DNA from 2 places in the Streptomyces sp. SP18BB07 genome. Region 2 is predicted to be linked to the other one. Evidence: riboswitches for the same ligand, from Rfam matches in the RefSeq annotation. Region 2 holds a riboswitch; the other holds the start of a gene.

Region 1 (15,050 bases), on a different contig from region 2:
TACGCGAGGGAGTGGTGATGAAGGGGGGACTGCTGAAACCGCTGTTGAGCAGCGCGAATGTGCCCAGTGTCACGCTCGGGGGCGGGCGACATCGCGCCCAGTGTCTACTTCTGCCGCTTGTAGAACGGCAGCGCCACGACCTCGTACGGCTCGTGGCTGCCCCGGATGTCCACGCCCACACCGGCCGTGCCCGGCGCGGAGTGCGCGGCGTCGACGTAGGCCATGGCGATCGGCTTGCCCAGGGTGGGGGAGGGGGCGCCGGAGGTGACCTCGCCGATCACCTCGCCGCCGGCGACCACCGGGTACCCGGCGCGCGGCACCCGGCGGCCCTCGGCGACCAGACCGACGAGGACGCGCGGCTCGTCGTGGTGGAGGTTCTCGAGGGCCTCGCGCAGAGCCTGGCGGCCCACGAAGTCGCCCTCCTTCTCGAACTTCACGACCCGGCCGAGACCGGCGTCGAACGGCGTCAGCTCCTCGGTCAGCTCATGCCCGTACAGCGGCATGCCCGCCTCCAGGCGGAGGGTGTCCCGGCAGGACAGTCCGCAGGGGACCAGGCCGACGCCCTCGCCCGCCTTGGTCAGCGCCTGCCACAGCTCGACCGCGTGCTCCGGCTTCACGAACAGCTCGAAGCCGTCCTCGCCGGTGTACCCGGTGCGCGCGATCAGCGCGGGGACCCCGGCGACCGTGCCCGGCAGCCCCGCGTAGTACTTCAGCCCGTCGAGGTCGGCGTCGGTGAGGGAGGCCAGGATCCCGGGCGACTCGGGGCCCTGCACGGCCAGCAGCGCGTACGCGTCCCGGTCGTCGCGCACCTCGGCGTCGAACCCGGCGGAACGTTCGACGAGCGCGTCCAGCACCACCTGGGCGTTGGAGGCGTTCGCGACGACCAGGTACTCGGTCTCGGCCAGCCGGTAGACGATCAGGTCGTCGAGGATGCCGCCGTCCTCGCGGCAGATCATGGTGTAGCGGGCACGGCCGACGCCGACGCTCCCGATGTTGCCCACGAGGGCGTAGTCCAACAGGGCGGCGGCCCGCGGTCCGGTGACGGTGATCTCGCCCATGTGGGACAGGTCGAAGAGTCCGGCCTTCGTGCGGACGGCGAGGTGCTCGTCCCGCTCGGAGCCGTAGCGCAGCGGCATGTCCCAGCCCGCGAAGTCGGTCATCGTCGCACCGAGCGAGCGGTGCAGGGCATCGAGCGCGGTACGGCGCGGTCCAGTGGTGGGGCTGCTGCTCATCGGTTTCCGCTCCCAGGGCATGACAGGCGACAGGTGAGGACATTCCTCCCCATCTGTCATCGGAACCTGAGAGGTTCACCACGACCGTACGTACCGGTGGTCGTGACTTGCACCGTGGGTGGAGCCGCCCCCCGCGGAAGGGAGGTACGGCCCGCTTTTCAGATGTGCCTCGCCCGCGCGGTATCTGGGCCTGAGAGATTCAAGGGAGGGACTTGCTCCTTCGGCGCCCCAGCGATGTGCTGCCGGGGACTCTCCCGCGCGGATTCAAGCGGCCGGTATGCAGTTGGCGCGGACATCATCGCACGCATCGACGTGGTGCGGCAGGGGGAGCTTTCAAGGCAGACACAGCGGCCCGTAGCACTCTTGTGGCAATACGAGGACTGAACCAGGAGGGATCGGGCATTACCTTCTCTTTACAGTCTGTGGGGATGGGACCTCCATACCCCCGGAGAGGACGATCACGGTGAACAGGACCACGGCGTACGCGACGACGTCGGGCATCGCGATGCCCAAGCAGCCCGTCGCACCGTCCGGCGCGGCGTGCGGCCCGTTCCCGAGGGCGGTCGTCCGCGACCTCCGGGCGCGTTCCGGGCGCAGCCCCCACGAGCTGACCTTCGGCCCTGACGACCTGGTGGTGGTCACCGGGCTCCCCGGCAGCGGCAAGTCGACCCTGATGCGGCGGGCGGTGCCCGGCGTCCGCATCGACTCCCAGGACACCCGCGACCGCTTCGACGCCCGCTTCGGCCGTCATCTGCCGTACGCGGTCTACCGCCCCTTCGTGCGCCTCGCGCACTACGCCGCGCTGCGACGCGCCCTCCGCTCGGGGGAGGGCGTCGTCGTGCACGACTGCGGGGCGCAGGCGTGGGTGCGCAGTTGGCTCGCGCGCGAGGCCCGCCGCCGGGGCGGCACGCTTCACCTGCTGTTGCTGGACGTCACTCCCGGTGAGGCCCGGGACGGACAGCGGGAGCGGGGACGGGGCGTCTCCCGGTACGCCTTCGCGCGGCACAGGGGGGCGATGACCCGGCTGCTGCGGGCGGTGGAGAAGGGGAGGCTGCCGGAGGGCTGCGGGGCGGCCGTCCTCATCGACCGGGCCGCCGCCGATGTCCTGAAGCGGATCCACTTCCCGCGCTCCTGAAGGGCGCGCCCCCGCCCCGGAAGCAATTAAGGTGCAGGGACAACAGCATCACGGAGCAAAGCGGTAGGCAGCAGATGGACTTCCCGGCGGACTTTCCGGCACAGGCGTATCCCCATGGGCACGGCGGATGGCCCGGCAACGAGCTGGAGGAGGTGCTGTCCGCCTCGCTCGGGGTGCCCCAGGCCGGGGCGCGGATCGTGGAGGTGCTGGCCCGCAGCTTCGTCTGGGTGCCGCTGCCGGAGGGCGGCGGCCCGCAGAGCGGTCAGCTCGACCTGCCGACGATGGAGTTCGACGGGCAGGCGTACGTGCCGGTCTTCAGCTCCGAGGAGCAGTTCCGCCAGGTCGTCGGCAACCACATGTCGTACACGATCGCCCCGGCCGTCGAGTTCGCGCGGGGCCTGCCCCCGCAGATCGGGCTCGCCCTCAACCCCGACGGCGTCGTGGGCATCCCGCTGCCGCCGCCCGCCGTGGCCGAGCTGTGCCGGGCCGGGCGGACCCCGCTGGACGGATCGGCGAGCGGCGCCCGCGTCCGCCTCTACGAACCGGACTGGCAGGACGACCCGGTGGACTTCCTGGCCGCGGCCTCCGCCGAGTTCGCCGGCACCGGGGTCGTCCTCTCCGCCCGCCGCTGCCTCGCCACCATCGAGACCGCCGACCCCGTGATGTTCATCGGCGTCGAACTGGCCTCCTGGGAGGCCGACCGCTCCCTCCCCCTCGCCGCCCTCGGCCGGGCCCTCGCCAAGACCCCCGTCCCCTGGCCGGTCAACATGGTCTTCCTGGACGTGGCGCAGGACCCGGTCGGCGACTGGCTCCGCGAAAAGGTACGGCCGTTCTTCCAGCAGGGGTACTGATCGGCGCCCCGTCAGGGGCGCGGGGCTGTGTTCCCATGCGGCTCCGCCGCGATGGGGGTCCCTCCCGCTCGAGCGCAGTCGAGCGTGGGGGAGCGATCAACCACACACGACCCGTAGTCCGCAGATCACCGCACCCCCCGAGCCCTCACCGGCTCAACCAGCGCACCACCTAAGCTGTCTCCTATAACCAGGGTCCAACACGAAGGACGGCCAACGTGAGCGGCAGCATCGCCACCGGGCAGGTCGAGCACATGCTGCGGCAGGTGACGCCCGGGCGTTACGACGCCTACGAGGCGCTGCTGCGTGCCCTCGCCACCCCGTCCTCCGGCCAGATCTGGATGCTGCTCTGGCACGGCCAGGCCGGCTCCCCGGACGCCCAGTACGGGAACATGGAGGTCGACGGGTTCAACTACGCCCCCTGCGTGACCTCCGCCCAGGAGCTCTCCGCCAGTGGCTGGAACCGCAGTTACGAGGTGGTCGACGGCCTCGACGTGGCCCGCACCCTCTACCCCGACCACTACGGCCTCTGGCTCAACCCGCACGCGCCCGGCGGCGGCGTCGGCATCCCCTGGCTCGACCTGCGCCGGATCGCCACGGGCCTGGAGCGACAGCCGGCCGGCCCGCTCAGGCTGTCCGAGCCTGCCATCGAGATCCCGCAGTTCTACGCCCTGTTGACGCAGAACGCCCACCGCACGCCCGCCGTGCGCTCCCTGCGCCGCGCCTGGGTGCAGCCCGCGCTCGGCGCGCCGTACCTCGCCATCGGCCTCGACGTGTACGACACCTCGCCGCCGGCCGTCGACTCGGTGCGGGCCATGATGCAGCAGTCCATCGGCGCGGTCCCGGACGGGCTGCCCGTCTCCACCGTCGCCATGTCCGACGAGTACGACCCGGTCGCCATGTGGCTGCGCGCGGGCGCCCGCCCCTTCTACGACCGAGAGGCCCACGCGGCGCCCGCTCAGGCCCCGGCGGCGGGCGGATACGGCTACCCGAGCGGCTACTGAGCCGGGGTGAGCGTGGTGTCCACCGCTCAACAGAGCGTCACGTCCGCATAGCGGAACCCTGCTGGCCACATCACGGTTGCGCATACATTCGCCGCCAAGTCTGGTGCCTGATCGCGCGGCCGTTGAAGACTCCCCCAGAGCGATGGGGGGATCCGGCGAACACGCTGTTCATGCGGTGAAGTTCGGTGCCGTACCTCCCTCTCGTACCCATCAGTAGTCACAGAGCAAGAGAAGCAGTGGTGACGGACCGCACCGCAGACCCGGGCGGCCGCCAGGCACAGTCGGCAACCACCGGCACGGGCAAGCACGAGGGACGATGACCGCACCCATTGAGACGACCGGATCGCAGGCCGAGGCACAGCCCGAGGCCGTGCTGGCAGGTGTCGAGGCCAAGAAGATCGAGGGCCGTTCGCTCGGCCAGATCGCCTGGACCCGCTTCAAGCGCGACAAGGTGGCGGTCGCCGGCGGCATCATCGTCGTCCTGCTGATCCTGATCGCGGCCCTCTCCCGGCCGCTGCAGTCGATGCTGGGGCTCGACCCCAACGCCTTCAACCAGGACCTGATCGACCCCAACACCTCCCTGCCGAAGGGTGACTTCGGCGGGATGAGCTGGGACCACCCGCTCGGTGTCGAGCCGAAGTTCGGCCGCGACATCCTCGCCCGCATCCTGGAGGGCTCCTGGGTCTCCCTGGTGGTGGCCTTCGGCGCGACGATCCTGTCCAACGCCATCGGCGTGGTGCTCGGCCTGGTCGCCGGCTACTACGGCGGCCGGGTCGACACGGTCGTGAGCCGGCTGATGGACACCTTCCTGGCGTTCCCGCTGCTGCTGTTCGCCATCGCCATCTCCGCGACGCTCCAGGGCGGCGCCTTCGGCCTCGAGGGACTGCCGCTGCACATCTCGGTGCTGATCTTCGTCATCGGCTTCTTCAACTGGCCGTACATGGGACGCATCGTGCGCGGTCAGACCCTGGCGCTGCGCGAGCGGGAGTTCATCGACGCCTCGCGCGGGATGGGCGCGGGCGGCCCGTACGTCCTGTTCAAGGAACTGCTGCCCAACCTCGTCGCGCCGATCATCGTCTACTCGACCCTGCTCATCCCGACCAACATCATCTTCGAGGCGTCGCTCAGCTTCCTCGGGGTCGGGATCCAGCCGCCGCAGGCCTCCTGGGGCGGAATGCTCAACCAGGCGGTCGACTTCTTCGAGGTCGATCCGCAGTACATGATCGTTCCCGGCCTCGCGATCTTCATCACGGTGCTGGCCTTCAACCTCCTCGGTGACGGCCTCCGGGACGCCCTCGACCCCCGCAGCCGCTGACGTCTGCGGCCGTCGTCCCACACAACTGTCCAACTACGAAGGGGAAACCGACCATCATGCGAAGGTCAGCAATGGCCGCTGTCGCGGTTGTGAGCAGCGCCGGCCTGCTCCTGTCCGCCTGCAGCAAGGCGGAAGACGGTACGGACACCCCCAAGGGCGCCGGCGCCAACGCCGCGACCAAGGGTGTCGTCAACGAGTCCACGGCGAAGGGCGGCACGGTCACCTACGCCAGCTCCGACGCCCCCGAGTCCCTCGACCCGGGCAACATGTACTACGCGTACGGCTTCAACTTCAGCCGCCTCTACGCGCGTCCGCTGATGACGTTCAAGCCGGCCGCCGGTGAGGCGGGCAACGAGATCGTCCCGGACCTCGCCGAGAGCAAGGGCACGCCCAGCGACGGCGGCAAGACCTGGACGTACAAGATCCGCCAGGGCGTCAAGTACGAGGACGGCACCGCGGTTACCTCCAAGGACGTCAAGTACGCCGTGGAGCGTTCGAACTTCGCGCGTGACGTGCTGTCCCTCGGTCCGAACTACTTCCAGCAGATGCTGGACGACCCGGACAAGTACAAGGGCCCCTACGAGGACAAGAGCGACAAGGGCATCTCGTCCATAGAGACCCCGGACGACCACACCATCGTCTTCAAGCTGAACAAGCCGTTCTCCGAGTTCGACTACCTGGCCACCATGCCGCAGACGGCTCCGGTGCCGAAGGCCAAGGACACCGGCGTCGACTACACCAAGAAGGTCGTCTCCTCCGGCTCGTACAAGTTCGAGAAGTACGAGGAGGGCAAGCAGATCGTCCTGGTGCGCAATGACCAGTGGGACGCCAAGACGGACCCGCTGCGCAAGCAGTACCCGGACAAGATCGTGGTGAACCTGAAGGTCAACAAGGCCACCATCGACAAGGACGTGATGGCCGGCGACACCATGATCGACATTCAGGGCACCGGTGTCGACCAGCAGACGCAGGCGCAGATCCTGAAGGACAAGGACCAGCTCGCCAACACGGACAACACGCCCGGCGGCCGTCTCGTCTACACGGCGATCAACACCAAGGTGGCGCCGTTCGACAACGTCGAGTGCCGCAAGGCCGTCCAGTACGCGATCGACAAGACCGCCGTGCAGACCGCGATGGGTGGTCCGTACCGCGGTGACATCGCCTCCACCGTCCTGCCCACCGATGTCTCGGGCTACGAGAAGGCCGACACGTACGCCACCCCGGACAGCAAGGGTGACGTCGCCAAGGCCAAGGAGCACCTGAAGGCCTGTGGCAAGGAGGGCGGCTTCAAGACCTCCATCTCCGCCCGCACCGACCGGCAGGGCGAGGTCGACGCGGCCACCGCGATCGTCGAGGCGCTGAAGAAGGTCGGCATCGAGGCCGACATCAAGCAGTACCCGTCGGGCAAGTACTTCTCGGACTACGCGGGCGTGCCCGCGTTCAACAAGAAGAACAACATCGGCCTGATCATGATGCAGTGGGGCGCCGACTGGCCGACCGGCTACGGCTTCCTGCAGCAGATCGTGCACGGCAAGGCCATCGGCCAGTCCGGCAACACCAACCTGTCGGAGCTGGACGACCCGGCGATCAACAAGCTGCTCGACGACGCGATCGGCAACACCGATGAGGCCGCCCGCACCGCCGCGTACACCGAGGTCGACAAGAAGGTCATGGAGCAGGCCGCCATCGTGCCGCTGACCTACTTCAAGGTCCTGCTGTACCGCTCGCCGTACGCCACCAACCTGGTGTCGTCCGCGGCCTTCAGCGGTCAGTACGACTACCTCAACATCGGTGCCAAGGAAAAGAAGTAGCCCCGGAAGGCAGGTGAAGGCATTGGCGCCCGCGGGTGAACACACCCGCGGGCGCCGGCGCCGGTCCTCGTGATCTCGTACATCATCCGCCGGACGATCGCGGCGGTGATCCTGCTGCTCGTCGTCACCGCGGTCACCTTCGGCATCTTCTTCATCCTGCCGAAGCTCGCCGGGCAGTCCGTCGACCAGCTGGCACAGCAGTACATCGGCAAGAACCCCACACCCGAGGACATCGCGGCGGTCAAGCGGAACCTCGGCCTGGACCAGCCGGTCTACGAGCAGTACTGGAACTTCCTCAAGGGGATCGTCTCCGGTGCCACGTACGACCTCGGTCCCACCACGGTCCGCTGCGACGCGCCCTGTTTCGGCTACTCCTTCAAGGACCACCTGGAGGTCTGGCCGCAGCTCACCAGCCGGCTCCCCGTGACGATCTCGCTCGCAGCCGGTGCCGCTGTGCTGTGGCTGCTGGGCGGCATCATCGCCGGTGTCATCTCGGCCCTGAAGCCCGGCTCGTTCTTCGACCGGGCCGCCATGGGCGTGGCCCTCGCCGGCGTCTCCCTGCCCATGTTCTTCACCGGTCAGCTGGCCCTGCTGTTGTTCAGCTACCAGCTGGAGATCTTCGGCAGGACGTACGTCCCCTTCACCGAGAACCCCTCGCAGTGGGCCAACACCCTCTTCCTGCCGTGGTGCTCGCTGGCGCTCCTCTACTCCGCCATCTACGCCCGGCTCACCCGCTCGGGCATGCTGGAGACGATGAACGAGGACTACATCCGCACCGCACGGGCCAAGGGCCTGCGCGAGCGCAACGTGGTCGTCAAGCACGGTCTGCGGGCCGCGCTGACCCCGCTGGTGACGGTCTTCGGCATGGACGTCGGACTGCTCCTCGGCGGTGCCCTCATCACCGAGACCGTGTTCTCCCTGCACGGCATCGGTGAGTACGCGGTCCAGTCGATCAGCGCCAACGACCTGCCCCCGATCCTCGGGGTGACCCTGCTCGCGGCGTTCTTCGTCGTCTTCATGAACCTTGTGGTGGACCTGCTGTACGCCACGATCGACCCGCGGGTGAGGCTCTCGTGACCGAACTGTCCAAGACCGGGGCCGCCGTCGGCGAGCCCGCACGCGCGGGGGACACCCCCGAGGCGTTCCTCGAAGTGCGCGACCTCAAGGTCCACTTCCCCACCGACGACGGTCTGGTCAAGTCCGTCGACGGTCTCTCCTTCCAGCTGGAGAAGGGCAAGACCCTCGGCATCGTGGGCGAGTCCGGTTCCGGCAAGTCGGTCACTTCGCTGGCGATCATGGGCCTGCACCGGCTCGGGGCACGCGGCAAGAACGTCCAGATGTCCGGCGAGATCTGGCTCGACGGCAAGGAACTCGTCGGGGCGAGCCCCGACGAGGTACGCCGGCTGCGCGGCCGCGACATGGCGATGATCTTCCAGGACCCGCTGTCCGCGATGCACCCGTACTACAAGGTCGGCAGCCAGATCGTGGAGGCCTACCGGGTCCACCACGACGTCAGCAAGAAGGTCGCCCGCAAGCGCGCGATCGAACTCCTCGACCGCGTCGGCATCCCGGAGCCCCACAAGCGGGTCGACGGCTACCCGCACGAGTTCTCCGGCGGTATGCGCCAGCGCGCCATGATCGCCATGGCCCTGGTCAACAACCCCGAACTGCTGATCGCCGACGAGCCCACCACCGCGCTCGACGTGACCGTGCAGGCGCAGATCCTCGACCTGATCCGGGACCTGCAGAAGGAGTTCGGATCGGCGGTCATCATCATCACGCACGACCTCGGTGTGGTCGCCGAGATCGCCGACGACATCCTGGTGATGTACGGCGGCCGCTGTGTGGAGCGCGGCCCGGTCGACGACATCTTCCACCAGCCGCAGCACCCCTACACCTGGGGCCTGCTCGGTTCGATGCCGCGTATCGACCGCGCCCAGACCGACCGGCTCATCCCGGTCAAGGGCCAGCCGCCGAGCCTTATCAACGTCCCCTCGGGCTGCGCCTTCAACCCGCGCTGCCCCTACGCGGACGTCCCCAAGGACAACATCACCCGCACCGAGCGCCCCGACCTGCGCGAGGTCGGCGGCCGGCACTTCACCGCCTGCCACCTGTCGCAGGAGGACCGTACGCGGATCTGGACCGAAGAGATTGCGCCGAAGCTGTGAGCGAGACTGAGACCCGGGCCGCCGTGCCGGCCCCGCGCGCCGACGCCGACGAGAAACCGCTGCTCAGGGTCGAGGGCCTGGTCAAGCACTTCCCCATCAAGAAGGGCCTGCTCCAGCGGCAGGTCGGGGCGGTCAAGGCCGTCGACGGCATCGACTTCGAGGTCCGCCGGGGCGAGACTCTCGGCGTCGTCGGCGAGTCCGGCTGCGGCAAGTCGACCATGGGCCGGCTCATCACCCGCCTCCTCGAACCCTCCGGCGGGAAGGTCGAGTTCGACGGTACGGACATCACGCACCTGAAGACCGCCGGCATGCGCCCGCTGCGCCGCGACATCCAGATGATCTTCCAGGACCCGTACGGTTCGCTGAACCCCCGGCACACCATCGGCACCATCGTCTCGGCGCCCTTCAAGCTCCAGGGCGTGGAGCCCGAGGGTGGGGTGAAGAAGGAGGTCCAGCGCCTGCTGGAGCTGGTGGGCCTGAGCCCCGAGCACTACAACCGCTACCCGCACGAATTCTCCGGCGGTCAGCGCCAGCGCATCGGCATCGCCCGCGCGCTCGCCCTCAAGCCCCGGATGGTCGTCGCGGACGAGCCGGTCTCCGCGCTCGACGTGTCGATCCAGGCCCAGGTCGTCAACCTGATGGACGACCTCCAGGACGAGCTCGGCCTGACGTACGTGATCATCGCGCACGACCTGTCCGTGGTCCGCCACGTCTCCGACCGCATCGCGGTGATGTACCTCGGCAAGATCGTCGAGCTGGCCGACCGGGACTCGCTGTACGCGGCGCCGATGCACCCGTACACCAAGGCGCTGCTGTCGGCCGTGCCGATCCCGGACCCGTCGCGCCGGGGCGCCAAGAGCGAGCGCATCCTGCTCAAGGGCGACGTGCCCTCGCCGATCGCGCCGCCGAGCGGTTGCCGCTTCCACACCCGGTGCTGGAAGGCCACCCAGGTCTGCAAGACCACCGAGCCGCCGCTCGCCGAGCTGAAGCCGGGCCAGCGGGTCGCCTGCCACCACCCGGAGAACTTCGAGGACCAGCAGCCGCAGGACGTCGTCCTGCTGACGGCCGCGAAGGAAGCGGGCGAACTGGTGCCGGACACGGTGAAGAAGGCGGCGGAGCCGGAGGCGCCTGAAGCCCCCGAGAAGCCGGGGGCCCCCGAGAAGCCCGAGGCCCCCGAGAAGCCCGAGGCGGCCGAGAAGCCCGAGGCGGCCAAGGAGCCCGAGGCGGCCAAGGAGCCCGAGGGCCCCGAGGAGCCCGGTAAAGACTGATGCCAGACGGTGTGCGCCTTGCATTGCAAGGCGCACACTTGTTTACGGGGCAGAATGTACGGGTGTCCCCCTACCCGCTCGACCTGATCGGCATCTTCGTCTTCGCCATCTCCGGTGCGCTCCTGGCCGTCCGCAAGAACTTCGACATCTTCGGCATCGCCGTCCTCGCCGAGGTCACCGCGCTCGGCGGCGGCCTGTTCCGAGACCTGATCATCGGCGCCGTACCGCCGGCCGCCTTCACCGACCTCGGCTACTTCCTCACTCCGCTGCTCGCCGCCCTCCTCGTCTTCTTCCTCCACCCGCACGTGGAGCGCATCCAGACCGGGGTGAACGTCTTCGACGCCGCCGGCCTCGGCCTCTTCTGTGTCGCGGGCACGACGAAGGCGTACGACTACGGGCTCGGCCTGACCGCCTCCGCAACTCTCGGCCTCGCCACGGCGGTCGGCGGAGGTGTGCTGCGGGACGTCCTCGCCAACGAGGTCCCCTCGCTGCTGCGCTGGGACCGCGACCTGTACGCGGTGCCCGCGATGGTCGGCGCCGGCCTGGTCGTCCTGTGCATCAGCCAGGACGCCCTGAACCCCGTCACCTCGGCCCTCGCCGCGATCACGGCCTTCGTCCTGCGGCTGCTGGCGATGCGCTACCACTGGCGGGCGCCGCGCGCGTGGAACAGGAGGTCCGCCGCCGTCGAGGAGGCGTGAGGCATAGGAGATGCGGGGCATAGGAGGTGCGGGGCATAAAGCTACCGCTTAGTAACGACCTGTTGTACGGTTCATCCATGCCCGAAGCAGCTTCCGTACAGGCCACCGTCGGCGACAGCGAGTTCGACCGGGACACCGCGCTCACCCGGCGGGCGCCCGGCGTCTACGACATCGACCTCTCCGCCGGCTGGACGATCATCGGCGCCGTCAACGGCGGCTACCTCCTGGCCGTCCTGGGCCGCGCCCTCGCCGACGCGCTCCCGCACGGCGACCCGTTCACGATCTCCGCGTACTACCTGACCGCGTCCCAGCCCGGCCCCGCGGTCGTCCGCACGGACGTCGTCCGCACCGGCCGGACCCTCTCGACCGGCCAGGCGTCCCTCTTCCAGTACGACGACGAGGGCCGCGAGATCGAGCGGATACGCGTCCTCGCCTCCTACGGCGACCTGGACTCCCTCCCGGACGACGTCCGGACGACGGCGAAGCCGCCCGCGATCCCGCCGATCGAGCAGTGCTTCGGCCCGCAGGACGCCCCCGGCCCCGTGCCCGGTGGCTCCGCCATCGCCGATCGGCTGTTCCTGAAGCTCGACCCCGCGACCCTGGGCTGGGCCCTCGGCGCGCCCTCCGGCAAGGGCGAGATGCGGTCGTGGTTCGGGCTCGCCGACGGCCGTGACGCCGACCCGTTCTCCCTGCTCCTCGCGGTGGACGCGCTGCCGCCGACCGCCTTCGAGATGGGCCTGAAGGGCTGGGTCCCGACGGTCGAGCTGACCGTGCACATCCGGTGCCGTCCGGCGCCGGGACCGCTGCGGGTCGCCATCACCACCCGCAATCTCGCCGGGGGCTTCCTGGAGGAGGACGCCGAGGTCTGGGACAGCGCCGACCGCCTGGTCGCCCAGTCGCGCCAGCTGGCGAGGGCCAGGCTGTCGGACTGAGGCGCCGGGTGCCGGGTGCCGGGTGCCGGGTGCCGGGTGCCGAGGGGACGTTGGTGATCGCTTTGCCGTTCGCACAGGGATGGCACAGCGCGAACTCAAGGGAGCCCCAAGCTGAGTTGATTCGATGCCGCTCACGAACTCCCTCATCGTTCTTGGAGTTGTCTCTCATGAAGCGTGCACGTCTCGTCCCCGCCGTCGCCCTGCTGGCGGCCGCACCCCTCTTCCTGGTGGCGTGCGGCTCCGGCGACTCGTCGTCGTCCACCTCGAACAACGGCAACTCGGGTCAGCAGCAGAGCTGTGCGCCTCCGTCGGGCGCTCCCTCGGGTGCGCCATCGGCCGACGGGCAGGAGCCGTCCGGTGCTCCCTCGGGCGCCCCTTCCGGGCAGCCGTCCGGCGCGCCCAGCGGTGCCCCGGGCGGTGGCGGCCAGAGCGGCGGCCCCGGTGGCGGTGGCGGCTGCGGCGGCCCCGGGGGCGGCCAGGGCGGCCAGCCGCCGAGCGGGGCGCCGAGCGGCGCGCCGAGCCAGGAGGCGTCGGCGTCGGCGGCCGAGGGCAGCTGACCGGCGCGGTGGATCACAGGGAGGGCGCGCCCGATGTGTTCGGGCGCGCCCTCCCTGTCGTGTGCGCGGAGGTCAGTCCAGCCAGTGGCGACAGCCGATGCTGATCAGTCGCATCCGGCGGCTCGCCAGGCGGGTCACCCGCCGGCGTTCTTCCTCCGGTTCGCGCTGGGCCTCCAGGAACAGTGAGGCGGTCATCAGCATCTGATCGACGTACAGGCCCGCGAGCATCAGCCGGTCGTCGTCGGTCCACCCCGCGGTCTCCGGCCGCTTGGCCAGCTCGCCGCGCACCTCCTCGGCGAACCGGGCCAGTTGCCCCTGGATCGCGTCCCGTACCGGCTGGACCCCGCTGTGCCGTTCCCGCGCGATGAACCGGACGTGTGCGGGGTACCCGTCGACGTGGCGGGCGATCAGATCCACGGCGCGCTCGATGAGTTCGTCACTGTCGCCCACCGCCGACATCAGATCCGCCAGCACGGGGTGCAGACTGCCGAGCGCCTCCTCGACCAGCGCGACACCGAGGTCCGCGGTCGACCGGAAGTGTCGGTAGAACGCGGTGGGGGCGACCCCCACGGCCCGGGTGACCTCGCGAAGTCCCAGGCTGCTGAGGCTCTGCTCCTCCAGCAGGGCGAGGGCGGCGTCCATGAGCGCCCGCCGCGTCTTCTGCTTCTGCACCTGCCGGACGCCGAAAGTGTGACTCATGCCATGCAGTTAACAACTGTTCTCCGTAATTGCAAAGCCGGGAGGCGCGCTAGGCTTGGCAGTCAGTGAACAAGTGTAACTACAACCGTTCACCCAACTGTAACGAGAGGCGTTCCCACGATGTTGTTCCTCGTCGCCGCACTTCTGCTGCTGGGTGTCGTCCTGGGCACCGTGGCGCATGTGCCGCCGGCCGTCTCGACCGTCCTGGCCGTCGGTATCGCCCTCTGGCTGGCGATCTTCGCGTACCGCGAGCGCCACGCCCGCCGCGGCCGCGGCACGCACTGACCGTTCACCGCGCCACCGCCACCGCCACCGCCACCGATCCCGCCACTGACTCCGACGCCATCGACTGACGACCGTCCCCCGGAAACCCGTTGGGAGCAGACCGACCATGCAGCTCACCGCCCCGCGCCAGCAGACCGGAAGCACCACCGCCCGCCCCCGAGGCCGTGACGCCGACGGCATGGCCGTCGCCTCCTTCGTCCTCGGCCTCCTGGGCCTCCTCGTCCTGAACCTCTTCCTCGGCCCGATCGCGATCGTCCTCGCGGCGGTGGCCCTCAAGCGCGGCACGACACGACGGGGCCGCGCCTTCCTGGGCCTCGGCCTGGGCATCGCCGACCTGGTCGTCCTCGCCACCCTGATGCAGACGACGAACACGGTGTCCTGGAGCATCTGAGGCCGGAAACCCCCGGTCCACCCCGGAGCACCCCGAGGTCGCCCGGACACGGCCCCGTAGAATCGGCTCACCATGGCTTACCTCGACCACGCGGCGACCACCCCGATGCTCCCCGAGGCGGCAGAGGCCCTGACCGCCCAGCTGAGCGTCACCGGCAACGCCTCCTCGCTGCACGCCTCCGGCCGCCGAGCGCGGCGCACCGTCGAGGAGGCCCGCGAAACCCTCGGCGAGGCCCTCGGGGCCCGCCCCAGCGAGGTGGTCCTCACCTCCGGCGGCACCGAGGCCGACAACCTCGCCGTGAAGGGGCTGTACTGGTCCCGCCGCGACGCGGACCCGGCCCGCACCCGGGTCCTCGCGAGCCCCGTCGAGCACCACGCGGTCCTCGACGCCGTGCACTGGCTCGGCGAACACGAGGGCGCCACCGTCGAGTACCTCCCGGTCGACCCGTACGGCCGAGTCCACCCCGAAGCCCTCCGCGAGGCCATCGCCCGCGACCCCGACGATGTCGCCCTGGCCACCGTGATGTGGGCCAACAACGAGATCGGCACGATCATGCCGGTCCGTGAACTCGCCGACGTGGCAGCCGAGTTCGACGTCCCGCTGCACGCCGACGCGGTCCAGGCCTTCGGTCAGGTTCCGGTCGACTTCGACGCCTCGGGCCTCGCCGCGATGACCGTTTCCGGCCACAAGATCGGCGGCCCCTACGG
Region 2 (15,050 bases):
CTCTGGTAGGCCTCACGTGGCGCGAGATTCTGCCATTGTGGTTGACCGCTGTACTGCTCCTGCGTGAGCTGGTTCTGCTGGTGATGGTGGGCATCCTCAGACGGCACGGCTATCCGCCGCCGCAGGTGAACTTCCTCGGCAAGGCGGCGACGTTCAACCTGATGTATGCCTTCCCGTTGCTGCTGCTCAGTGACGGAAGTGGATGGATCTCGTCACTCGCTGCTATTTTCGGATGGGCGTTCGCCGGATGGGGTACAACGCTGTATTGGTGGGCAGGAATCCTCTACGTGGTTCAGGTCCGCCGACTCGTCAGTGCGGACGCCATGGCCGATTGAGCCCGCCAGTGGGCGGCCGTTAGTGGCTCGATGGCCCGCGTCGGAAAAGTGCGGGACAATCTGGACGGGTGAAGTCGGCTAGACCGTCTCTTCAAGGAGGACGCTTCCGACATGAAGGCCGTCGTGATGGCCGGAGGCGAAGGCACACGCCTTCGCCCCATGACCTCGAGCATGCCCAAACCGCTCCTGCCCGTGGCGAACCGCCCGATCATGGAGCACGTACTGCGGCTGCTCAAAAGGCATGGGCTCAATGAGACCGTCGTTACTGTCCAGTTCCTGGCGTCACTCGTCAAGAACTACTTCGGGGACGGCGAGGAGCTCGGGATGGAGCTCACCTATGCCAATGAGGAGAAGCCACTCGGTACCGCCGGGAGCGTCAAGAACGCCGAGGAGGCGCTGAAGGACGATGCCTTCCTCGTCATCTCCGGCGATGCCCTCACCGACTTCGACCTCACCGAGCTCATCAATTTCCACAAGGAAAAGGGCGCGCTCGTCACCGTCTGTCTGACCCGGGTACCGAACCCTCTGGAATTCGGTATCACGATCGTGGACGAGGAGGGCAAGGTCGAGCGTTTCCTGGAGAAGCCCACCTGGGGTCAGGTCTTCTCCGACACCGTCAACACGGGCATCTATGTGATGGAGCCCGAGGTCTTCGACTATGTCGAGGCCGATGTCCCGGTTGACTGGTCCGGCGACGTCTTCCCGCAGCTGATGAAGGAGGGCAAGCCGGTCTACGGCTATGTCGCCGAGGGCTACTGGGAGGACGTCGGCACGCACGAGAGTTATGTGAAGGCTCAGGCCGACGTGCTGGAGGGCAAGGTCGACGTCGAGATCGACGGGTTCGAGCTCTCGCCCGGTGTGTGGATCGCCGAAGGTGCCGAGGTGCACCCTGACGCCGTGCTGCGCGGGCCGCTCTACATCGGGGACTACGCCAAGGTCGAAGCCGGCGCCGAAATCCGTGAGCACACCGTCGTGGGCTCGAACGTCGTCGTGAAGAGCGGGGCCTTTCTGCACAAGGCCGTGGTCCACGACAACGTCTACATCGGCCAGCACAGCAATCTGCGTGGCTGTGTGGTCGGCAAGAACACCGACATCATGCGCGCCGCACGGATCGAGGACGGCGCGGTGATCGGCGACGAGTGTCTCGTCGGCGAAGAATCGATCATCCAGGGGAACGTGCGCGTCTACCCCTTCAAGACGATCGAGGCCGGCGCGTTCGTCAACACCTCGGTGATCTGGGAGTCCCGAGGGCAGGCCCATCTCTTCGGCGCCCGGGGCGTCTCCGGCATCCTCAACGTGGAGATCACCCCCGAACTGGCCGTGAGACTCGCGGGGGCCTACGCGACGACGCTCAAGAAGGGCTCCACGGTCACCACCGCCCGTGACCACTCCCGAGGCGCCCGCGCGCTGAAGCGCGCGGTCATCTCGGCGCTGCAGGCCAGCGCCATCGACGTACGGGACCTGGAGAACGTACCGCTGCCGGTGGCACGGCAGCAGACCGCCCGGGGCAGCGCCGGCGGGATCATGATCCGGACGACTCCGGGAGTTCCGGACTCTGTCGACATCATGTTCTTCGACGGACAGGGCGCCGACCTGTCGCAGGCCAGTCAGCGGAAGCTGGACCGGGTGTTCGCGCGCCAGGAGTACCGGCGCGCGTTCCCGGGTGAGATCGGGGACCTGCACTTCCCGGCCAGCGTGTTCGACTCGTACACCGGGTCGCTGCTGCGGAACGTCGACACGACCGGGATCGCCGAGTCGGGGCTCAAGGTCGTCGTGGACGCGTCCAACGGCAGCGCCGGTCTCGTGCTGCCGAGTCTGCTCGGCAAGCTGGGTGTGGACTCGTTGACGATCAACCCCGGTCTCGACGAGTCCAGGCCGACGGAGACCGGCGACATGCGGCGGTCGGGGCTGGTGCGGCTGGGTGAGATCGTCGCGTCCTCGCGGGCCGCGTTCGGCGTCCGGTTCGACCCCGTCGGTGAACGGCTGTCGCTCGTCGACGAGAAGGGTCGGATCGTCGAGGACGACCGGGCCCTGCTGGTCATGCTCGACCTGGTCGCCGCCGAGCGGCGGAGCGGACGGGTCGCGCTACCGGTGACCACCACCAGGATCGGCGAGCAGGTCGCCGCCTATCACGGCACGCAGGTCGAGTGGACGACCACCTCGCCCGACGACCTCACGCGGGTCGGCGGTGACGAGACGACCATCTTCGGCGGCGACGGACGCGGTGGCTTCATCGTGCCGGAGTTCAGCAGCGTCTTCGACGGGACGGCGGCCTTCGTACGGCTCATCGGACTGGTGGCTCGGACGCAGCTCACGCTCAGCCAGATCGACGCCCGGATTCCGCGGGCGCACGTCCTGAAGCGGGATCTCGCCACTCCGTGGGCCGTCAAGGGCCTGGTGATGCGCCGGGTCGTCGAGGCGGCCGGGGACCGTTTCGTGGACACCACCGACGGGGTGCGGGTCGTGGAGACCGACGGGCGGTGGGTGATGGTCCTGCCGGACCCGGCCGAAGCCGTCACGCATCTGTGGGCCGAGGGGCCCGACGACGCCTCCGCGCAGTCCCTGCTCGACGAGTGGGCGGCGGTCGTGGACAGCGCCGGTCGCTGAATCGCCTCGCACGCGCGCGTGCCGGACAAGTGCCCCCAACGGGGCCTGTCCGGCACGCCGGTGGGGCCATTCGGAGGTAGTGGTCGCGACATGCGACGATGTGCGGCATGCCGCAGCAGCCCCCCGTTCGGAGCACACCCGCGCGCCCGTCGCGTCCGGACGCCTCCATGTCGCTGCTCAACAACGTCATGGACCACAGCCTCGACGACGGATACGCCGAGGCGGCCGCCCGCAGGAAGGCCGCAGGCGCCGAGGGCATGCCGAAGACGGTGCGGGCCAAGCTGGGACTCGCGGTCGGTCTGGTCCTCGCCGCCCTGGTGGTGACCGTGGGTGCCGCGCAGGCGCGGATCAGTGCTCCCGTGGTCGCCAAGGAGCGCGAGGAGCTCATCGACCGTATCCAGGAGGAGACGGCAGCCGCGGACAAGCTCGAGGACTCCGTGGACGAGCTCCGGGACGACGTGAGCGCCCGACAGCGCAAGGCACTCAAGGAGGACGGCGGGGGCAGCGACGGTGACGACCTGGTGGGCATCCTGTCGGGCGCCGTCGAGGTGCACGGCCCCGGAGTCCGTCTCGTCGTCAACGACGCCAAGGGTGCAGGTCAGGGCGGTGACGGCGACCCGCGCGAGACGTCCGGGTTCTCGGACACCGGCCGTGTGCGGGACCGGGACATGCAGCGGGTCGTCAACGGGCTGTGGGAGTCCGGCGCCGAAGCCGTCTCGATCAACGGTCAGCGGCTCACCGCACTGTCGGCGATCAGGGCCGCGGGCGACGCGATACTGGTCGACAACAAGCCGCTGGCACCGCCCTACACGGTCCTCGCGGTGGGGGACGGGCAGCGGCTGAGCACCACGTTCCAGAACAGCCCCGACGGGCTGTATCTGCACGCCCTCCAGGAGAACTTCGGCATCCGGACGAGCATCTCCGTCGAGGACGACATCAAGGTGCCGGCCGCGCCGAGCGTGATCGTACGAACAGCAGAACCCAGCACAGAGAAGGGCACATCGTGATCGCCGTACTGGGCCTCGTCCTCGGAGTCGTGGCCGGACTGTTGGTCCGGCCCGAGGTGCCGGCGGTGGTAGAGCCGTATCTCCCCATCGCCGTGGTGGCGGCGCTGGACGCCGTCTTCGGTGGTCTGCGCGCGATGCTGGACGGCATCTTCGACGACAAGGTCTTCGTCGTGTCGTTCCTGTCGAACGTGGTGGTGGCCGCCCTGATCGTCTTCCTCGGTGACAAGTTGGGCGTCGGCGCCCAGCTGTCCACGGGCGTCGTGGTCGTCCTCGGGATCCGCATCTTCTCCAACGCCGCGGCGATCCGTCGGCACGTGTTCCGGGCGTGAGGCCGATGAGCGACCAGGACAAGACGCCGGATCCGAAGCCGACCCCCGGTGCCGGAGGGGACGACACACCGACGGCCCGGCTGCGCCGGGAACTGCCCCAGGAAGTGGCCCCCGCAGCCGCCGAGGAGCCCGGTGGGGCGCCTCAGGAGGAGAAGGACAAGCTGACCGGGCGGCAGCGGCTGGCCCAGGGACTGTGGCCGCCGCGCTTCACCCGCGCCCAACTCATCGTGGCCCTGCTGCTGTTCGGCCTCGGCTTCGGGCTGGCCATCCAGGTGGCGTCCAACAACGACGACAGCGCGCTGCGCGGGGCACGCCAGGAGGACCTCGTTCGCATCCTCGATGAACTGGATGACCGTACGCAGCGTCTGGAGGAGGAGAAGCAGGGTCTCGAGGATCAGCGCACCGAGTTGGAGAACAGCTCGGACCAGGCCGAGGAGGCACGCAAACAGACGGTCGAGAAGGAGCGGCAACTCGGCATTCTGGCGGGCACGGTGGCGGCGCAGGGGCCCGGCATCACACTGACGATCGACGACACGAAGGGGACGGTCGAGGCGGATATGTTGCTCGACGCGATCCAGGAGCTGCGCGCGGCCGGCGCGGAGGCGATCCAGGTGAACGGCGTACGGGTCGTGGCCAGCACGTATCTCACCGATTCCGACGACGGGATCAGTGTCGACGGGAACAAGATCACCCAGCCTTTTCGTTTCAAGGTCATCGGCAATCCGCAGGACCTCGAGCCCGCACTGAACATCCCCGGAGGCGTGGTGCAGACACTGGAGAAGGAGCAGGCCACCGTGACCGTGCAGCGGGCGGACAAGATCGTCGTGGACGCCTTGCGAGCGGCGGAGCGGCCTGACTACGCTCGGTCGTCCTCCCAGTGAACCGCAGGTGCATGGGGACCGTCCGGCCAGGGCATGAGGTTGCGGGGGGTCGGCGCACCGAATGGGTGGTGCGTGGTGGAAACTGTCCGGTGGGTACGGACGTTGTGAGGTTGTCCGGCTCGGCCGGTGTGTTCAGTCAGGGTTCGTCCTGCCCCACGGGCGGGTCTGTTTCGGTCAAGGGGAATCGCCCGTGAAGTTGTTTGCGAAGTTGTTCGGCAAGAGCGCGCGAGAGGGTAGCGACAACGCGACCTCCCGCCATCGCGCGCAGCCTTCGGAGGCGGAGGGCCAGGGCGGTGAGCGCCCCATGTTCCGGGACCAGGTCGCTGGTCCGGGAGGTGACATTTCCGGAGGTCAGGGCGCGCCGTCTGTTGACCCTGCCCAGTCGGGCCGCATAGGTTTCGGGGAACCGTCAACCTCAGGTACGGGTGGAGGGTTTGCCACAGACCCGTATGCGTCCAATGCCCCGGCGGGGCAGCCGCGGCAGGAGGATCCGTCGATGTCGGCCCTGGTGTGTACGAGGTGCGGTAACCGCAACGCGGAGAACAGCCGCTTCTGCTCGAACTGCGGTGCTCCGCTGCGGGCCGGCGCGACCCCCGAGCGTCCGTCCGAGACGACCTCCACGATCTCCATCTCCGGCCTCGAGGCGTACGACTCCGAGGTCACCGGCCAGACCCAGCTGCCGGCGCTCTCTCCCGAGGCCCAGGCCGCCGTCGACGCGCTGCCGCTCGGCTCGGCACTCCTCGTCGTGCGTCGCGGCCCGAACGCGGGCAGCCGTTTCCTGCTGGACGGCGACCTGACCACGGCGGGCCGTCACCCGCAGAGCGACATCTTCCTGGACGACGTGACCGTCTCGCGTCGCCACGTGGAGTTCCGCCGGGGCCAGGACGGCTCGTTCACGGTCGCCGACGTCGGCAGCCTGAACGGCACGTACGTCAACCGTGAGCGGATCGACCAGGTCGCCCTGCACAACGGCGACGAGGTGCAGATCGGCAAGTACCGGCTGGTCTTCTACGCGAGCCAGCGGGGCTACTGACCCTCCCCCGGACCGTGTCCGGGGGGACCCCAGGGAAGGTCCATGCTTCGAACAACGAGCGGTGGTGCCGACCACGGCACCGCCGCCGCGGACAGTGGCCTGATGAGCATCGGCACGGTGCTGAACGCGCTGCGCGAGGAGTTCCCCGAGGTAACCATCTCCAAGATCCGTTTCCTGGAGTCGGAGGGGCTCATCGAGCCGCAGCGGACCCCCTCGGGGTATCGCAAGTTCAGCGCCGAGGACGTCGAGCGCCTGGGACACGTCCTCAGGATGCAGCGGGACCACTACCTGCCGCTCAAGGTGATCCGTGAGTATCTGGAGGCCCTGGAGCGCGGTGAGGACGTACGGCTGCCGTCCGTGGGGCGCCAGCGGGACGTCGGCGACGGAGAGCGCCTGAGTGAGCTCTTCGGGGAGCCGGAGGAGCCGACAGCGGCCCGGATCGGGCGCGGTGAGCTGATGGCCGGTGCCGGGATCGACGAGGAGCAGCTGGCGGAGTGGGAGTCGTACGGGCTGGTGGCGGCGCTGCCGGACGGGTCGTACGACGCGGAGGCGCTGACCGTCGCCACGCTGGTGGTGGAACTGGGGCGGTTCGGTATCGAGCCACGGCACCTGCGGGTGATGCGGGCCGCCGCGGACCGTGAGGCGGGGCTCGTGGAGCAGGTCGTGGCGCCCTTGCGGCTGCACCGGAATCCGCAGACCAGGGCCCATGCGGAGGACCGCACGCGGGAGCTGGCGGGGCTCACGGTGAAGCTGCACGCCGCCCTGGTGCAGAGTGCGCTGGGCGTGCGACTGCGCTGAGGCGTGGTGTTCGCCCGTGGCGGATCGGTCGGCCGATCTCTGCCCGACTACCCAAACATCCCGAGCACGGCCTAGGGTTGCTGTGTGAACGAGCTCGATGTCGTAGGTGTCCGGGTCGAAATGCCCTCCAACCAACCGATCGTGCTCCTGCGCGAAGTGGGAGGCGACCGTTACCTCCCCATCTGGATCGGGCCGGGGGAGGCGACGGCGATCGCTTTCGCCCAGCAGGGCATGGCCCCCGCACGACCGCTGACGCACGACCTGTTCAAGGACGTGCTGGAGGCCGTCGGCCAGGAGCTCACTGAAGTGCGTATCACCGACCTGCGTGAGGGCGTCTTCTACGCGGAGCTGGTGTTCGCCAGTGGGGTCGAGGTGAGTGCGCGGCCCTCCGACGCCATAGCGCTGGCGCTGCGTACGGGTACGCCGATCTTCGGTAGTGACGGGGTGCTCGACGACGCGGGCATCGCGATCCCGGACGAGCAGGAGGACGAGGTGGAGAAGTTCCGCGAGTTCCTCGACCAGATCTCGCCCGAGGACTTCGGTACGAACAGTCAGTGAGCCCGGCGGGTGGTCGTGAGGGGCCGTGAGGCCTCGGCGCCGCCGGTCGCCGTTCCCCTGCAGGTGGAGGGCTCGTGCTGCGGTGACGGCGTCCGAGCGGGGCTCCGCATATGCCAGGAGCCGGTGCGCCGTCGAGCGGCTCGGTCGGAGGGCATTCGGCTAGCCTTTCCCCGCGGGAGGGCACGGGAAACCACTCTCAGGGTGATTATCACTCGGCGTGGCGAGTGCGGTGGTCGTTGACGCACCCCGGGTGGCTGCCTACCGTCGATGAGGCAGGTCAAGGACGGAGGTCGGCGTGAGAAGCAGCGGCGACGGTACGGCTGGGGGTGCCCCCGGACGCAGGCTGGGGGACGGCGGCCCGTACCAGCTTCACGGCAGCGCGGCCGGTCACGTCCCGCAGCGTCCCGCGGTGGTGCAGGACAGCGCGGGGGCGGCGTCCGAACCGCATGAGAACGTCGGCTACCGCGGCCCCACCGCGTGCGCGGCCGCCGGCATCACCTATCGGCAGCTCGACTACTGGGCCCGTACCGGCCTCGTGGAGCCCAGTGTGCGCTCCGCGCAGGGCTCGGGGACTCAGCGCCTCTACAGCTTCCGGGACGTCGTCGTCCTCAAGATCGTGAAACGGTTCCTCGACACGGGGGTCTCGCTGCAGAACATCCGCACCGCCGTCCAGCACCTGAGGGAGCGGGGCTTCAGCGATCTGGAGCGGATGACGCTGATGAGCGACGGGGCGACGGTCTACGAGTGCACCTCGCCCGATGAGGTCCACGCCCTGCTCCAGGGCGGCCAGGGGGTCTTCGGGATTGCCGTGGGGGTCGTTTGGCGTGACGTGGAAAGCGCTCTCTCCCAGTTGCACGGGGAGCGGGTGGACACGGGGGAGACGCTGGTCGGCCACAACCCGTCGGACGAGCTCGCGCGGCGACGCAACCGGGCGGTCTGAGGGAGGCGCCGCCGCGTCCGAGGGACGCGGGGCGTTGTCAGTGGCGTAGGGCAGCATCGGAGATGTGAGAACCGCGCCCACCATCCTGCATCTCGACATGGATGCCTTCTACGCCTCGGCGGAGCAGGCGTCGAAGCCGAGTCTGCGCGGGAAAGCCGTTGTGGTGGGCGGGCTGGGGCCGCGCGGAGTGGTCGCGACCGCCTCGTACGAGGCGCGGGTCTTCGGGGTGCACTCCGCGATGCCGATGGGGCAGGCGCGCCGGCTCGCGCCGAACGCCGCGTACCTCACGCCGCGCTTCGAGTTCTACCGGGCGATCAGTGATCAGGTCATGGGGTTGCTGCGTGATCTGTCGCCGCTCGTGGAGCCGCTGAGTCTGGACGAGGCGTTCGTGGACCTGGAGGCCGGGGACGCGGCCTGGGACGAGGAGTCCGCGCGGCTGGTGGGGAGGAGGCTGCGGGCGGACATCCGGGCGGTAACCGGGCTGACTGGCTCGGTGGGGCTCGCGGCCTCCAAGATGCTCGCGAAGATCGCCTCCGAGCAGGCCAAGCCGGACGGGCTGGTGCTGATCGAGCCCGGGACCGAGCGGGCGTTGCTGGGGCCGATGTCCGTGCGGATCCTGCCGGGGGTGGGGCCGGCGACCGGGGACCATCTGCGGCGGGCCGGGATCACCACGGTCGAGGAGATCGTGGAGGCCGGTGAGGACGAGGTCGTACGGCTGCTGGGCAAGGCGCACGGGCACGGGCTGTACGCGATGGCACTGGCGCGGGACGACCGCGCGGTGGTGGCCGAGCGGGACACGAAATCGGTGTCGGTGGAGGACACGTACGACGTCGACATCCATGACCGGGTGCGGGTGCGGATGGAGGTCCAGCGGCTCGCGGATCGGTGTGTGCGGAGGCTGCGGGGGGCTGGTCTGTCGGGGCGGACGATCGTGCTGAAGGTGCGGCGGTACGACTTTTCGACGTTGACCCGGTCCGAGACCTTGCGGGGGCCCACGGACGACCCCGCGGTGGTGCGGGAGGCCGCGGGGCGGCTGCTGGAGGCCGTGGACACGACGGGTGGGGTGCGGTTGCTGGGGGTGGGCGTCAGCGGCCTCGCCGACTACACGCAGGAGGACCTGTTCGCGCAGGCGGCCGGTGAGGTGGAACTTGTCGAGGACGAGGCCGGGGACGCTGTGGAGGTGCCCGCGCTGGAGGAGCGTGCGGGTGGGGAGCGGCAGTGGAGGGCCGGGCATGACGTGCGGCATGTCGAATACGGGCACGGGTGGGTGCAGGGGAGTGGGCTGGGGCGGGTGACCGTGCGGTTCGAGACGCCGGAAGACGTCGAGCCCGGGCGCGTGCGGACCTTCCGGACCGACGATCCGGGACTGGAGCCGGCGGAGCCGTTGCCGTTGACGCGGGGCGGGGTGCGGAGCTGAAGCCGAGTGGCACCGCTGGTCTGCGTGGTTGTGGCTGAGCGCCGTTGCGACGGGAGAGGCAGGCGCAGGTAGGCGCCTGCGGAAGGGGCGAAGGTGGAATCAGGGAGAGTGGGGCGCAGCCTGAGGTGGTTGGAGGGTGGCCGGGGGCGGCGGGTGGGGCTCCGGGGGCGTCAGGTGTCGTCTCTGCCCGGCACGTTGCCGAAGTCGTGGTCCAGGGGTGGGGGTGGGGCCGTGTCCAGGCCGTAGTGGTGGTAGAGCTGGAGTTCCTGTTCGGGGGAGAGGTGGCGGCCGACGCCGAAGTCGGGGGCGTCCTTGATGAGGGCGCGTTCGAAGGGGACGCGGAGGGTGCCTTCGACCAGTTCGCTGGGCTCCAGGGGGACGAAGGCGTCGCGGCCGAAGAAGCCCATGCGTATCGCGGCCCACTCGGGGATGCCGGTGGCGTCGTCGAGGTAGACCTCGTCCACGGTGCCGATCTTGCTGCCCTTGCGGTCGAACGCCTTGCGGCCGATCAGGTGGCGCGGATCGATGTCGGTCTGCACGGGCCCTCCAAGTGGTCGCAGAGCGGCGGCGAATCATCTCTCACCCCTACGAAACGGCACATCGGGGGCGGCGGCCACTCGAAGACCCGTGCGTTGACCGCGCTGATACGCTGGCAGCGGCTGTTGACCCCGTGCGGGAGAGTCCTCCGGACACCATCCGGAGGCGCCGAAGGAGCAAATCCTCCCCGGAATCTCTCAGGCTCACGTACCGCATGGACGAGGTCACTCTGGAAAGTAGAGCGGGTGTCACGGCTCCCGCTCTCACCGACGGTGAAAACCGGCCCGAACCAGGACCGGTGAAGCTCTCAGGTTGAGATGACAGAGGGGGAGGCCGTCCGGGCACCCGTGCCGTGGTGCCCTCGCAGGTCGTGTCAGACCAGGAGGCCTCCGCAATGACCGCCCATCGCATTCCGCTCTCCGAGCTCGAACAGGGAATCCCCTTCGAGCGGCGCCACATCGGCCCGGACGTCGAGGCCCGGGCCAAGATGCTCGCGCACGTCGGATACGGCTCGCTCGACGAGCTGACGGCCGCCGCGGTTCCCGATGTGATCAAGAACGCCGAGGCTCTGGAGCTGCCGGGCGCCCGCACCGAGGCGGAGGTACTGGCGGAGCTGCGTTCGCTGGCGGACCGCAACCAGGTGCTGGGCTCCATGATCGGGCTCGGGTACTACGGAACCTTCACGCCGCCCGTCATCCTGCGGAACGTCATGGAGAACCCGGCCTGGTACACCGCCTACACGCCGTACCAGCCCGAGATCTCCCAGGGGCGGCTGGAGGCGCTGCTCAATTTCCAGACCGCCGTCGCCGACCTGACCGGGCTGCCCACCTCCGGGGCCTCCCTGCTCGACGAGGGCACCGCGGCCGCCGAGGCCATGGCGCTGTCCCGGCGGATGGGGAAGAACAAGAAGGGTCTCTTCCTCGTCGACGCGGACGCCCTGCCGCAGACGATCGCGGTGATCGAGACCCGTGCCGAACCGACCGGTGTCGAGGTCGTCGTCGCGGACCTGAGCGAGGGCATTCCGGCCGACATCGCCCAGCGGGAGATCAACGGGGTGCTGCTGCAGTACCCCGGCGCCTCCGGTGTCGTACGCGATCTGAAGCCGGTCATCGAGCAGGCGCACGAACTCGGCGCGCTCGTCACCGTCGCCGCCGATCTGCTGGCGCTGACGTTGCTGACGTCGCCCGGTGAGCTGGGTGCCGACATCGCGGTGGGGACGACCCAGCGGTTCGGGGTGCCGATGGGCTTCGGCGGACCACACGCGGGCTACATGGCCGTGCAGGAGAAGTTCGCGCGGAGCCTGCCGGGGCGGCTCGTGGGCGTCTCCGTGGACGCGGACGGACACAAGGCGTACCGGCTCGCCCTGCAGACGCGGGAGCAGCACATCCGCCGGGAGAAGGCGACCAGCAACATCTGTACGGCTCAGGTGCTGCTCGCCGTGATGGCCGGCATGTACGCCGTCTACCACGGGCCGGAGGGGCTGCGGACCATCGCCCGGCGTACGCACAGGTACGCCACCGTGCTCGCCGCGGGGCTCGCGGCCGGTGGGATCGAGGTCGTGCACGGCGCGTACTTCGACACGCTCACCGTGCGGGTGCCCGGGCGTGCCGGCGAGGTCGTGGCGGCCGCGCGGGAACATGGCGTGAACCTGCACCTCGTGGACGCCGACCTGGTGTCGATCTCCTGCGACGAGACCACGACCCGGGCGCAGCTGGGTGCCGTATGGACCGCTTTCGGCGTGGAGGGGGACGTCGAGGCCCTGGACGCCGCCGCGGAGGACACGCTGCCCGAGGCGCTGCTGCGGTCGGACGACTACCTCACGCACCCCGTGTTCCACGAGTACCGCTCGGAGACCGCGATGCTGCGCTACCTGCGCCGGCTCGCCGACCGGGACTACGCGCTGGACCGGGGCATGATCCCGCTGGGCTCCTGCACGATGAAGCTCAACGCGACCACCGAGATGGAGCCGGTGACCTGGCCGGAGTTCGGGCAGCTGCACCCGTTCGCGCCCGCCGGACAGGCGCAGGGGTACCTCACGCTCATCCGCGAGCTGGAGGAGCGGCTGGCGGAGGCCACCGGGTACGACAAGGTGTCGCTGCAGCCGAACGCGGGCTCGCAGGGCGAGCTGGCCGGGCTGCTGGCCGTACGCGGGTACCACCGGGCCAACGGCGACGCGCAGCGCACCGTGTGTCTCATCCCGTCCTCCGCGCACGGCACCAACGCGGCGAGCGCCGTCATGGCCGGTATGAAGGTCGTGGTGGTGAAGACCGCCGAGGACGGCGAGATCGACGTCGATGACCTGCGGGCCAAGATCGAGCAGTACCGCGACGAGTTGTCCGTGCTGATGATCACGTATCCGTCGACGCACGGCGTGTTCGAGGAGCACGTGGCCGACATCTGCGCGCAGGTGCACGACGCCGGTGGTCAGGTGTACGTCGACGGCGCCAACCTCAACGCGCTGGTGGGGCTCGCCAAGCCGGGGCACTTCGGCGGCGACGTCTCGCACCTGAACCTGCACAAGACGTTCTGCATCCCGCACGGCGGCGGTGGGCCGGGCGTCGGCCCGGTGGCGGTGCGCGAGCACCTGGCGCCGTACCTGCCCAACCACCCGCTGCAGCCCGCGGCCGGGCCGGAGACGGGTGTGGGACCGATCTCGGCGGCGCCGTGGGGATCGGCGGGCATCCTGCCGATCTCTTGGGCGTACGTCCGGCTCATGGGCGGAGAGGGCCTCAAGCGGGCCACCCAGGTGGCGGTGCTCAGCGCCAACTACATCGCCAAGCGCCTGGAGCCGCACTACCCCGTGCTCTACACCGGCCCTGCCGGGCTCGTGGCGCACGAGTGCATCGTCGACCTGCGGCCGCTGGCCAAGGCGACCGGGGTGAGCGTCGACGATATCGCCAAGCGGCTGATCGACTACGGCTTCCACGCGCCGACGATGTCGTTCCCGGTGGCCGGGACGCTGATGATCGAGCCGACCGAGTCGGAGGATCTCGGTGAGCTGGACCGGTTCTGCGACGCGATGATCGCGATCCGCTCGGAGATCGAGAAGGTCGCCTCGGGTGAGTGGCCGGCGGACGACAACCCGCTGCGCAACGCCCCGCACACCGCGGCGGCGCTCGGCGGGGCCTGGGAGCACGCCTACAGCCGCGAGGAGGCGGTCTTCCCGGCCGGGGTCTCGCCCGCCGACAAGTACTGGCCGCCGGTGCGCCGGATCGACCAGGCCTTCGGTGACCGCAACCTGGTCTGTTCCTGCCCGCCGCTGGACGCCTACGAAGAGTAGTCGCCCGCGGATACGCGTCGGGGCCGGTTCGGAGAGTGCGTTCTCCGGCCGGCCCCTTCTTCCGTCCGGGTGGGCGTCCCGTGCGGGGACGCTCACCCTGTGCGCACGTCCGTGCGGCTCAGGCGGCTGTCACCACGGTGCCCATCGGGCGGTGCGGCGCGATGATCTGGCCGTCCGGCAGGAGCTCACCGGTGTCCTCGAAGAGCAGAACGCCGTTGCAGAGCAGGCTCCATCCCTGCTCCGGGTGGTGCGCCACGAGTCGGGCGCCTTCCCGGTCGGCGGATTCGGCAGTCGGGCACAGTGGCTGGTGCTGGCACATGGTTGTGGGGATCTTTCGGTTTGTCGTGTGGTCTGAGTTGGCTGGTTTGTCCGACCCGCGGCGTGAAGCCTCGTTCATGGCCGCCCCCCGTTGTGATAAATCGGTCCGGTCCCAGTGTTGCCCCACGGGCGTCAATCCGCAGGCATTTCGCAGCACGGCTTCTTCACAGGTTGATGACGCATCCCTCGCGCGGACGGTTCATCCCCACCGCACTGTCCCTTCGGGTGGTTCGCCATGGTCGGATGGGGCTAGTCAGGTGGCGGGGACGGCAAGCCAATAGCTCGTACGAGCGTATTGCCGCCCTAAAGAGCGCGCATTCCCGGCGGCGGGAAGAGGGAAAACAAGCGCCCCGCCGCCGGGAAATCGGCGGCGGGGCGCGGGCGGTGCGAATAAGCGGGGTGGCCTTGGTTCAGGCGGGTGAGCCCAGGAGGGGTGCGGGCGTGAGCCGGGTGGTCAGTACCGGGAGGAGTTCGGCGACCCGGTGCGGGCGGTGGGCGGCGATACCGGGCGGCGCGGGCGCCAGTGGGACCAGCAGGTCGTTCGGTGCCGGATGGCCGGTGGCGCCGTCGGCGGTGGGGTCGGCGTGCAGCCAGAGCATGTGCATGTACAGCTCGGGCACCGACAGCAGGCGTGGCTGGTAGGGCTGTGGCACGGCCTCGGCCTGGCGCAGGGCGCGCTCGGCGGAGGTGATGTACGGGCCCTCGAAGAAGTGCGAGAACACCCAGCCGTCCGGGGTCAGCCGGGTCTCGGCGGCGGCCACGGCGCGGTCGCCGCAGCGGATCAGGAACCGCCAGCCGGTGAGCCGGGCGGTGCCCGTGCCCTCCGGGGCGATCCGGTCGAGTACGTGGACGGGCAGCGGCAGTTCGGGTGTGGCGGGGCCCGAGGCGTTCTTCAGGGAAGGGGTTCGCGCCTCGTGGACGGCGGTGGGAGAACCGAGTGCCATGAGGACGGTGCGCAGGGCGGGCGCGGGAGCCGGGGGGACATGCAGCGGCATGGTGGGTCGCCTCTC

What was found. Region 2 has a riboswitch for glycine ahead of gcvP (aminomethyl-transferring glycine dehydrogenase). Riboswitches for the same ligand answer to the same signal wherever they lie in the genome.
Region 1: linked by a shared signal. The riboswitch ahead of gcvT (glycine cleavage system aminomethyltransferase GcvT) and the one ahead of gcvP (aminomethyl-transferring glycine dehydrogenase) in region 2 are both predicted to bind glycine.

Annotation. Positions count from the first base shown of each region.
Region 1 covers NZ_JAQYWT010000275.1:869-15,918, forward strand. The annotation lists gene gcvT (glycine cleavage system aminomethyltransferase GcvT) at 105-1,232, opposite strand; glycine riboswitch at 1,401-1,499, opposite strand; gene PUR53_RS13670 (AAA family ATPase) at 1,690-2,367, shown strand; gene PUR53_RS13675 (enhanced serine sensitivity protein SseB) at 2,442-3,218, shown strand; gene PUR53_RS13680 (enhanced serine sensitivity protein SseB C-terminal domain-containing protein) at 3,470-4,219, shown strand; gene PUR53_RS13685 (ABC transporter permease) at 4,536-5,534, shown strand; gene PUR53_RS13690 (ABC transporter substrate-binding protein) at 5,591-7,345, shown strand; gene PUR53_RS13695 (ABC transporter permease) at 7,415-8,422, shown strand; gene PUR53_RS13700 (ABC transporter ATP-binding protein) at 8,419-9,513, shown strand; gene PUR53_RS13705 (ABC transporter ATP-binding protein) at 9,510-10,781, shown strand; gene PUR53_RS13710 (trimeric intracellular cation channel family protein) at 10,844-11,479, shown strand; gene PUR53_RS13715 (thioesterase family protein) at 11,557-12,411, shown strand; gene PUR53_RS13720 (hypothetical protein) at 12,579-12,968, shown strand; gene PUR53_RS13725 (TetR family transcriptional regulator) at 13,041-13,667, opposite strand; gene PUR53_RS13730 (hypothetical protein) at 13,788-13,952, shown strand; gene PUR53_RS13735 (DUF4190 domain-containing protein) at 14,059-14,343, shown strand; gene PUR53_RS13740 (cysteine desulfurase family protein) at 14,416-15,050, shown strand, end outside.
Region 2 covers NZ_JAQYWT010000230.1:25,712-40,761, reverse strand. The annotation lists gene PUR53_RS07340 (CDP-alcohol phosphatidyltransferase family protein) at 1-335, shown strand, start outside; gene PUR53_RS07335 (mannose-1-phosphate guanyltransferase) at 447-2,942, shown strand; gene PUR53_RS07330 (DUF881 domain-containing protein) at 3,041-3,949, shown strand; gene PUR53_RS07325 (small basic family protein) at 3,946-4,278, shown strand; gene PUR53_RS07320 (DUF881 domain-containing protein) at 4,284-5,159, shown strand; gene PUR53_RS07315 (FHA domain-containing protein) at 5,221-6,192, shown strand; gene ftsR (transcriptional regulator FtsR) at 6,235-6,990, shown strand; gene PUR53_RS07305 (bifunctional nuclease family protein) at 7,075-7,548, shown strand; gene PUR53_RS07300 (MerR family transcriptional regulator) at 7,961-8,488, shown strand; gene PUR53_RS07295 (DNA polymerase IV) at 8,553-9,905, shown strand; gene PUR53_RS07290 (PRC-barrel domain-containing protein) at 10,076-10,444, opposite strand; glycine riboswitch at 10,569-10,665, shown strand; gene gcvP (aminomethyl-transferring glycine dehydrogenase) at 10,837-13,722, shown strand; gene PUR53_RS07280 (DUF5999 family protein) at 13,841-14,041, opposite strand; gene PUR53_RS07275 (hypothetical protein) at 14,451-15,035, opposite strand.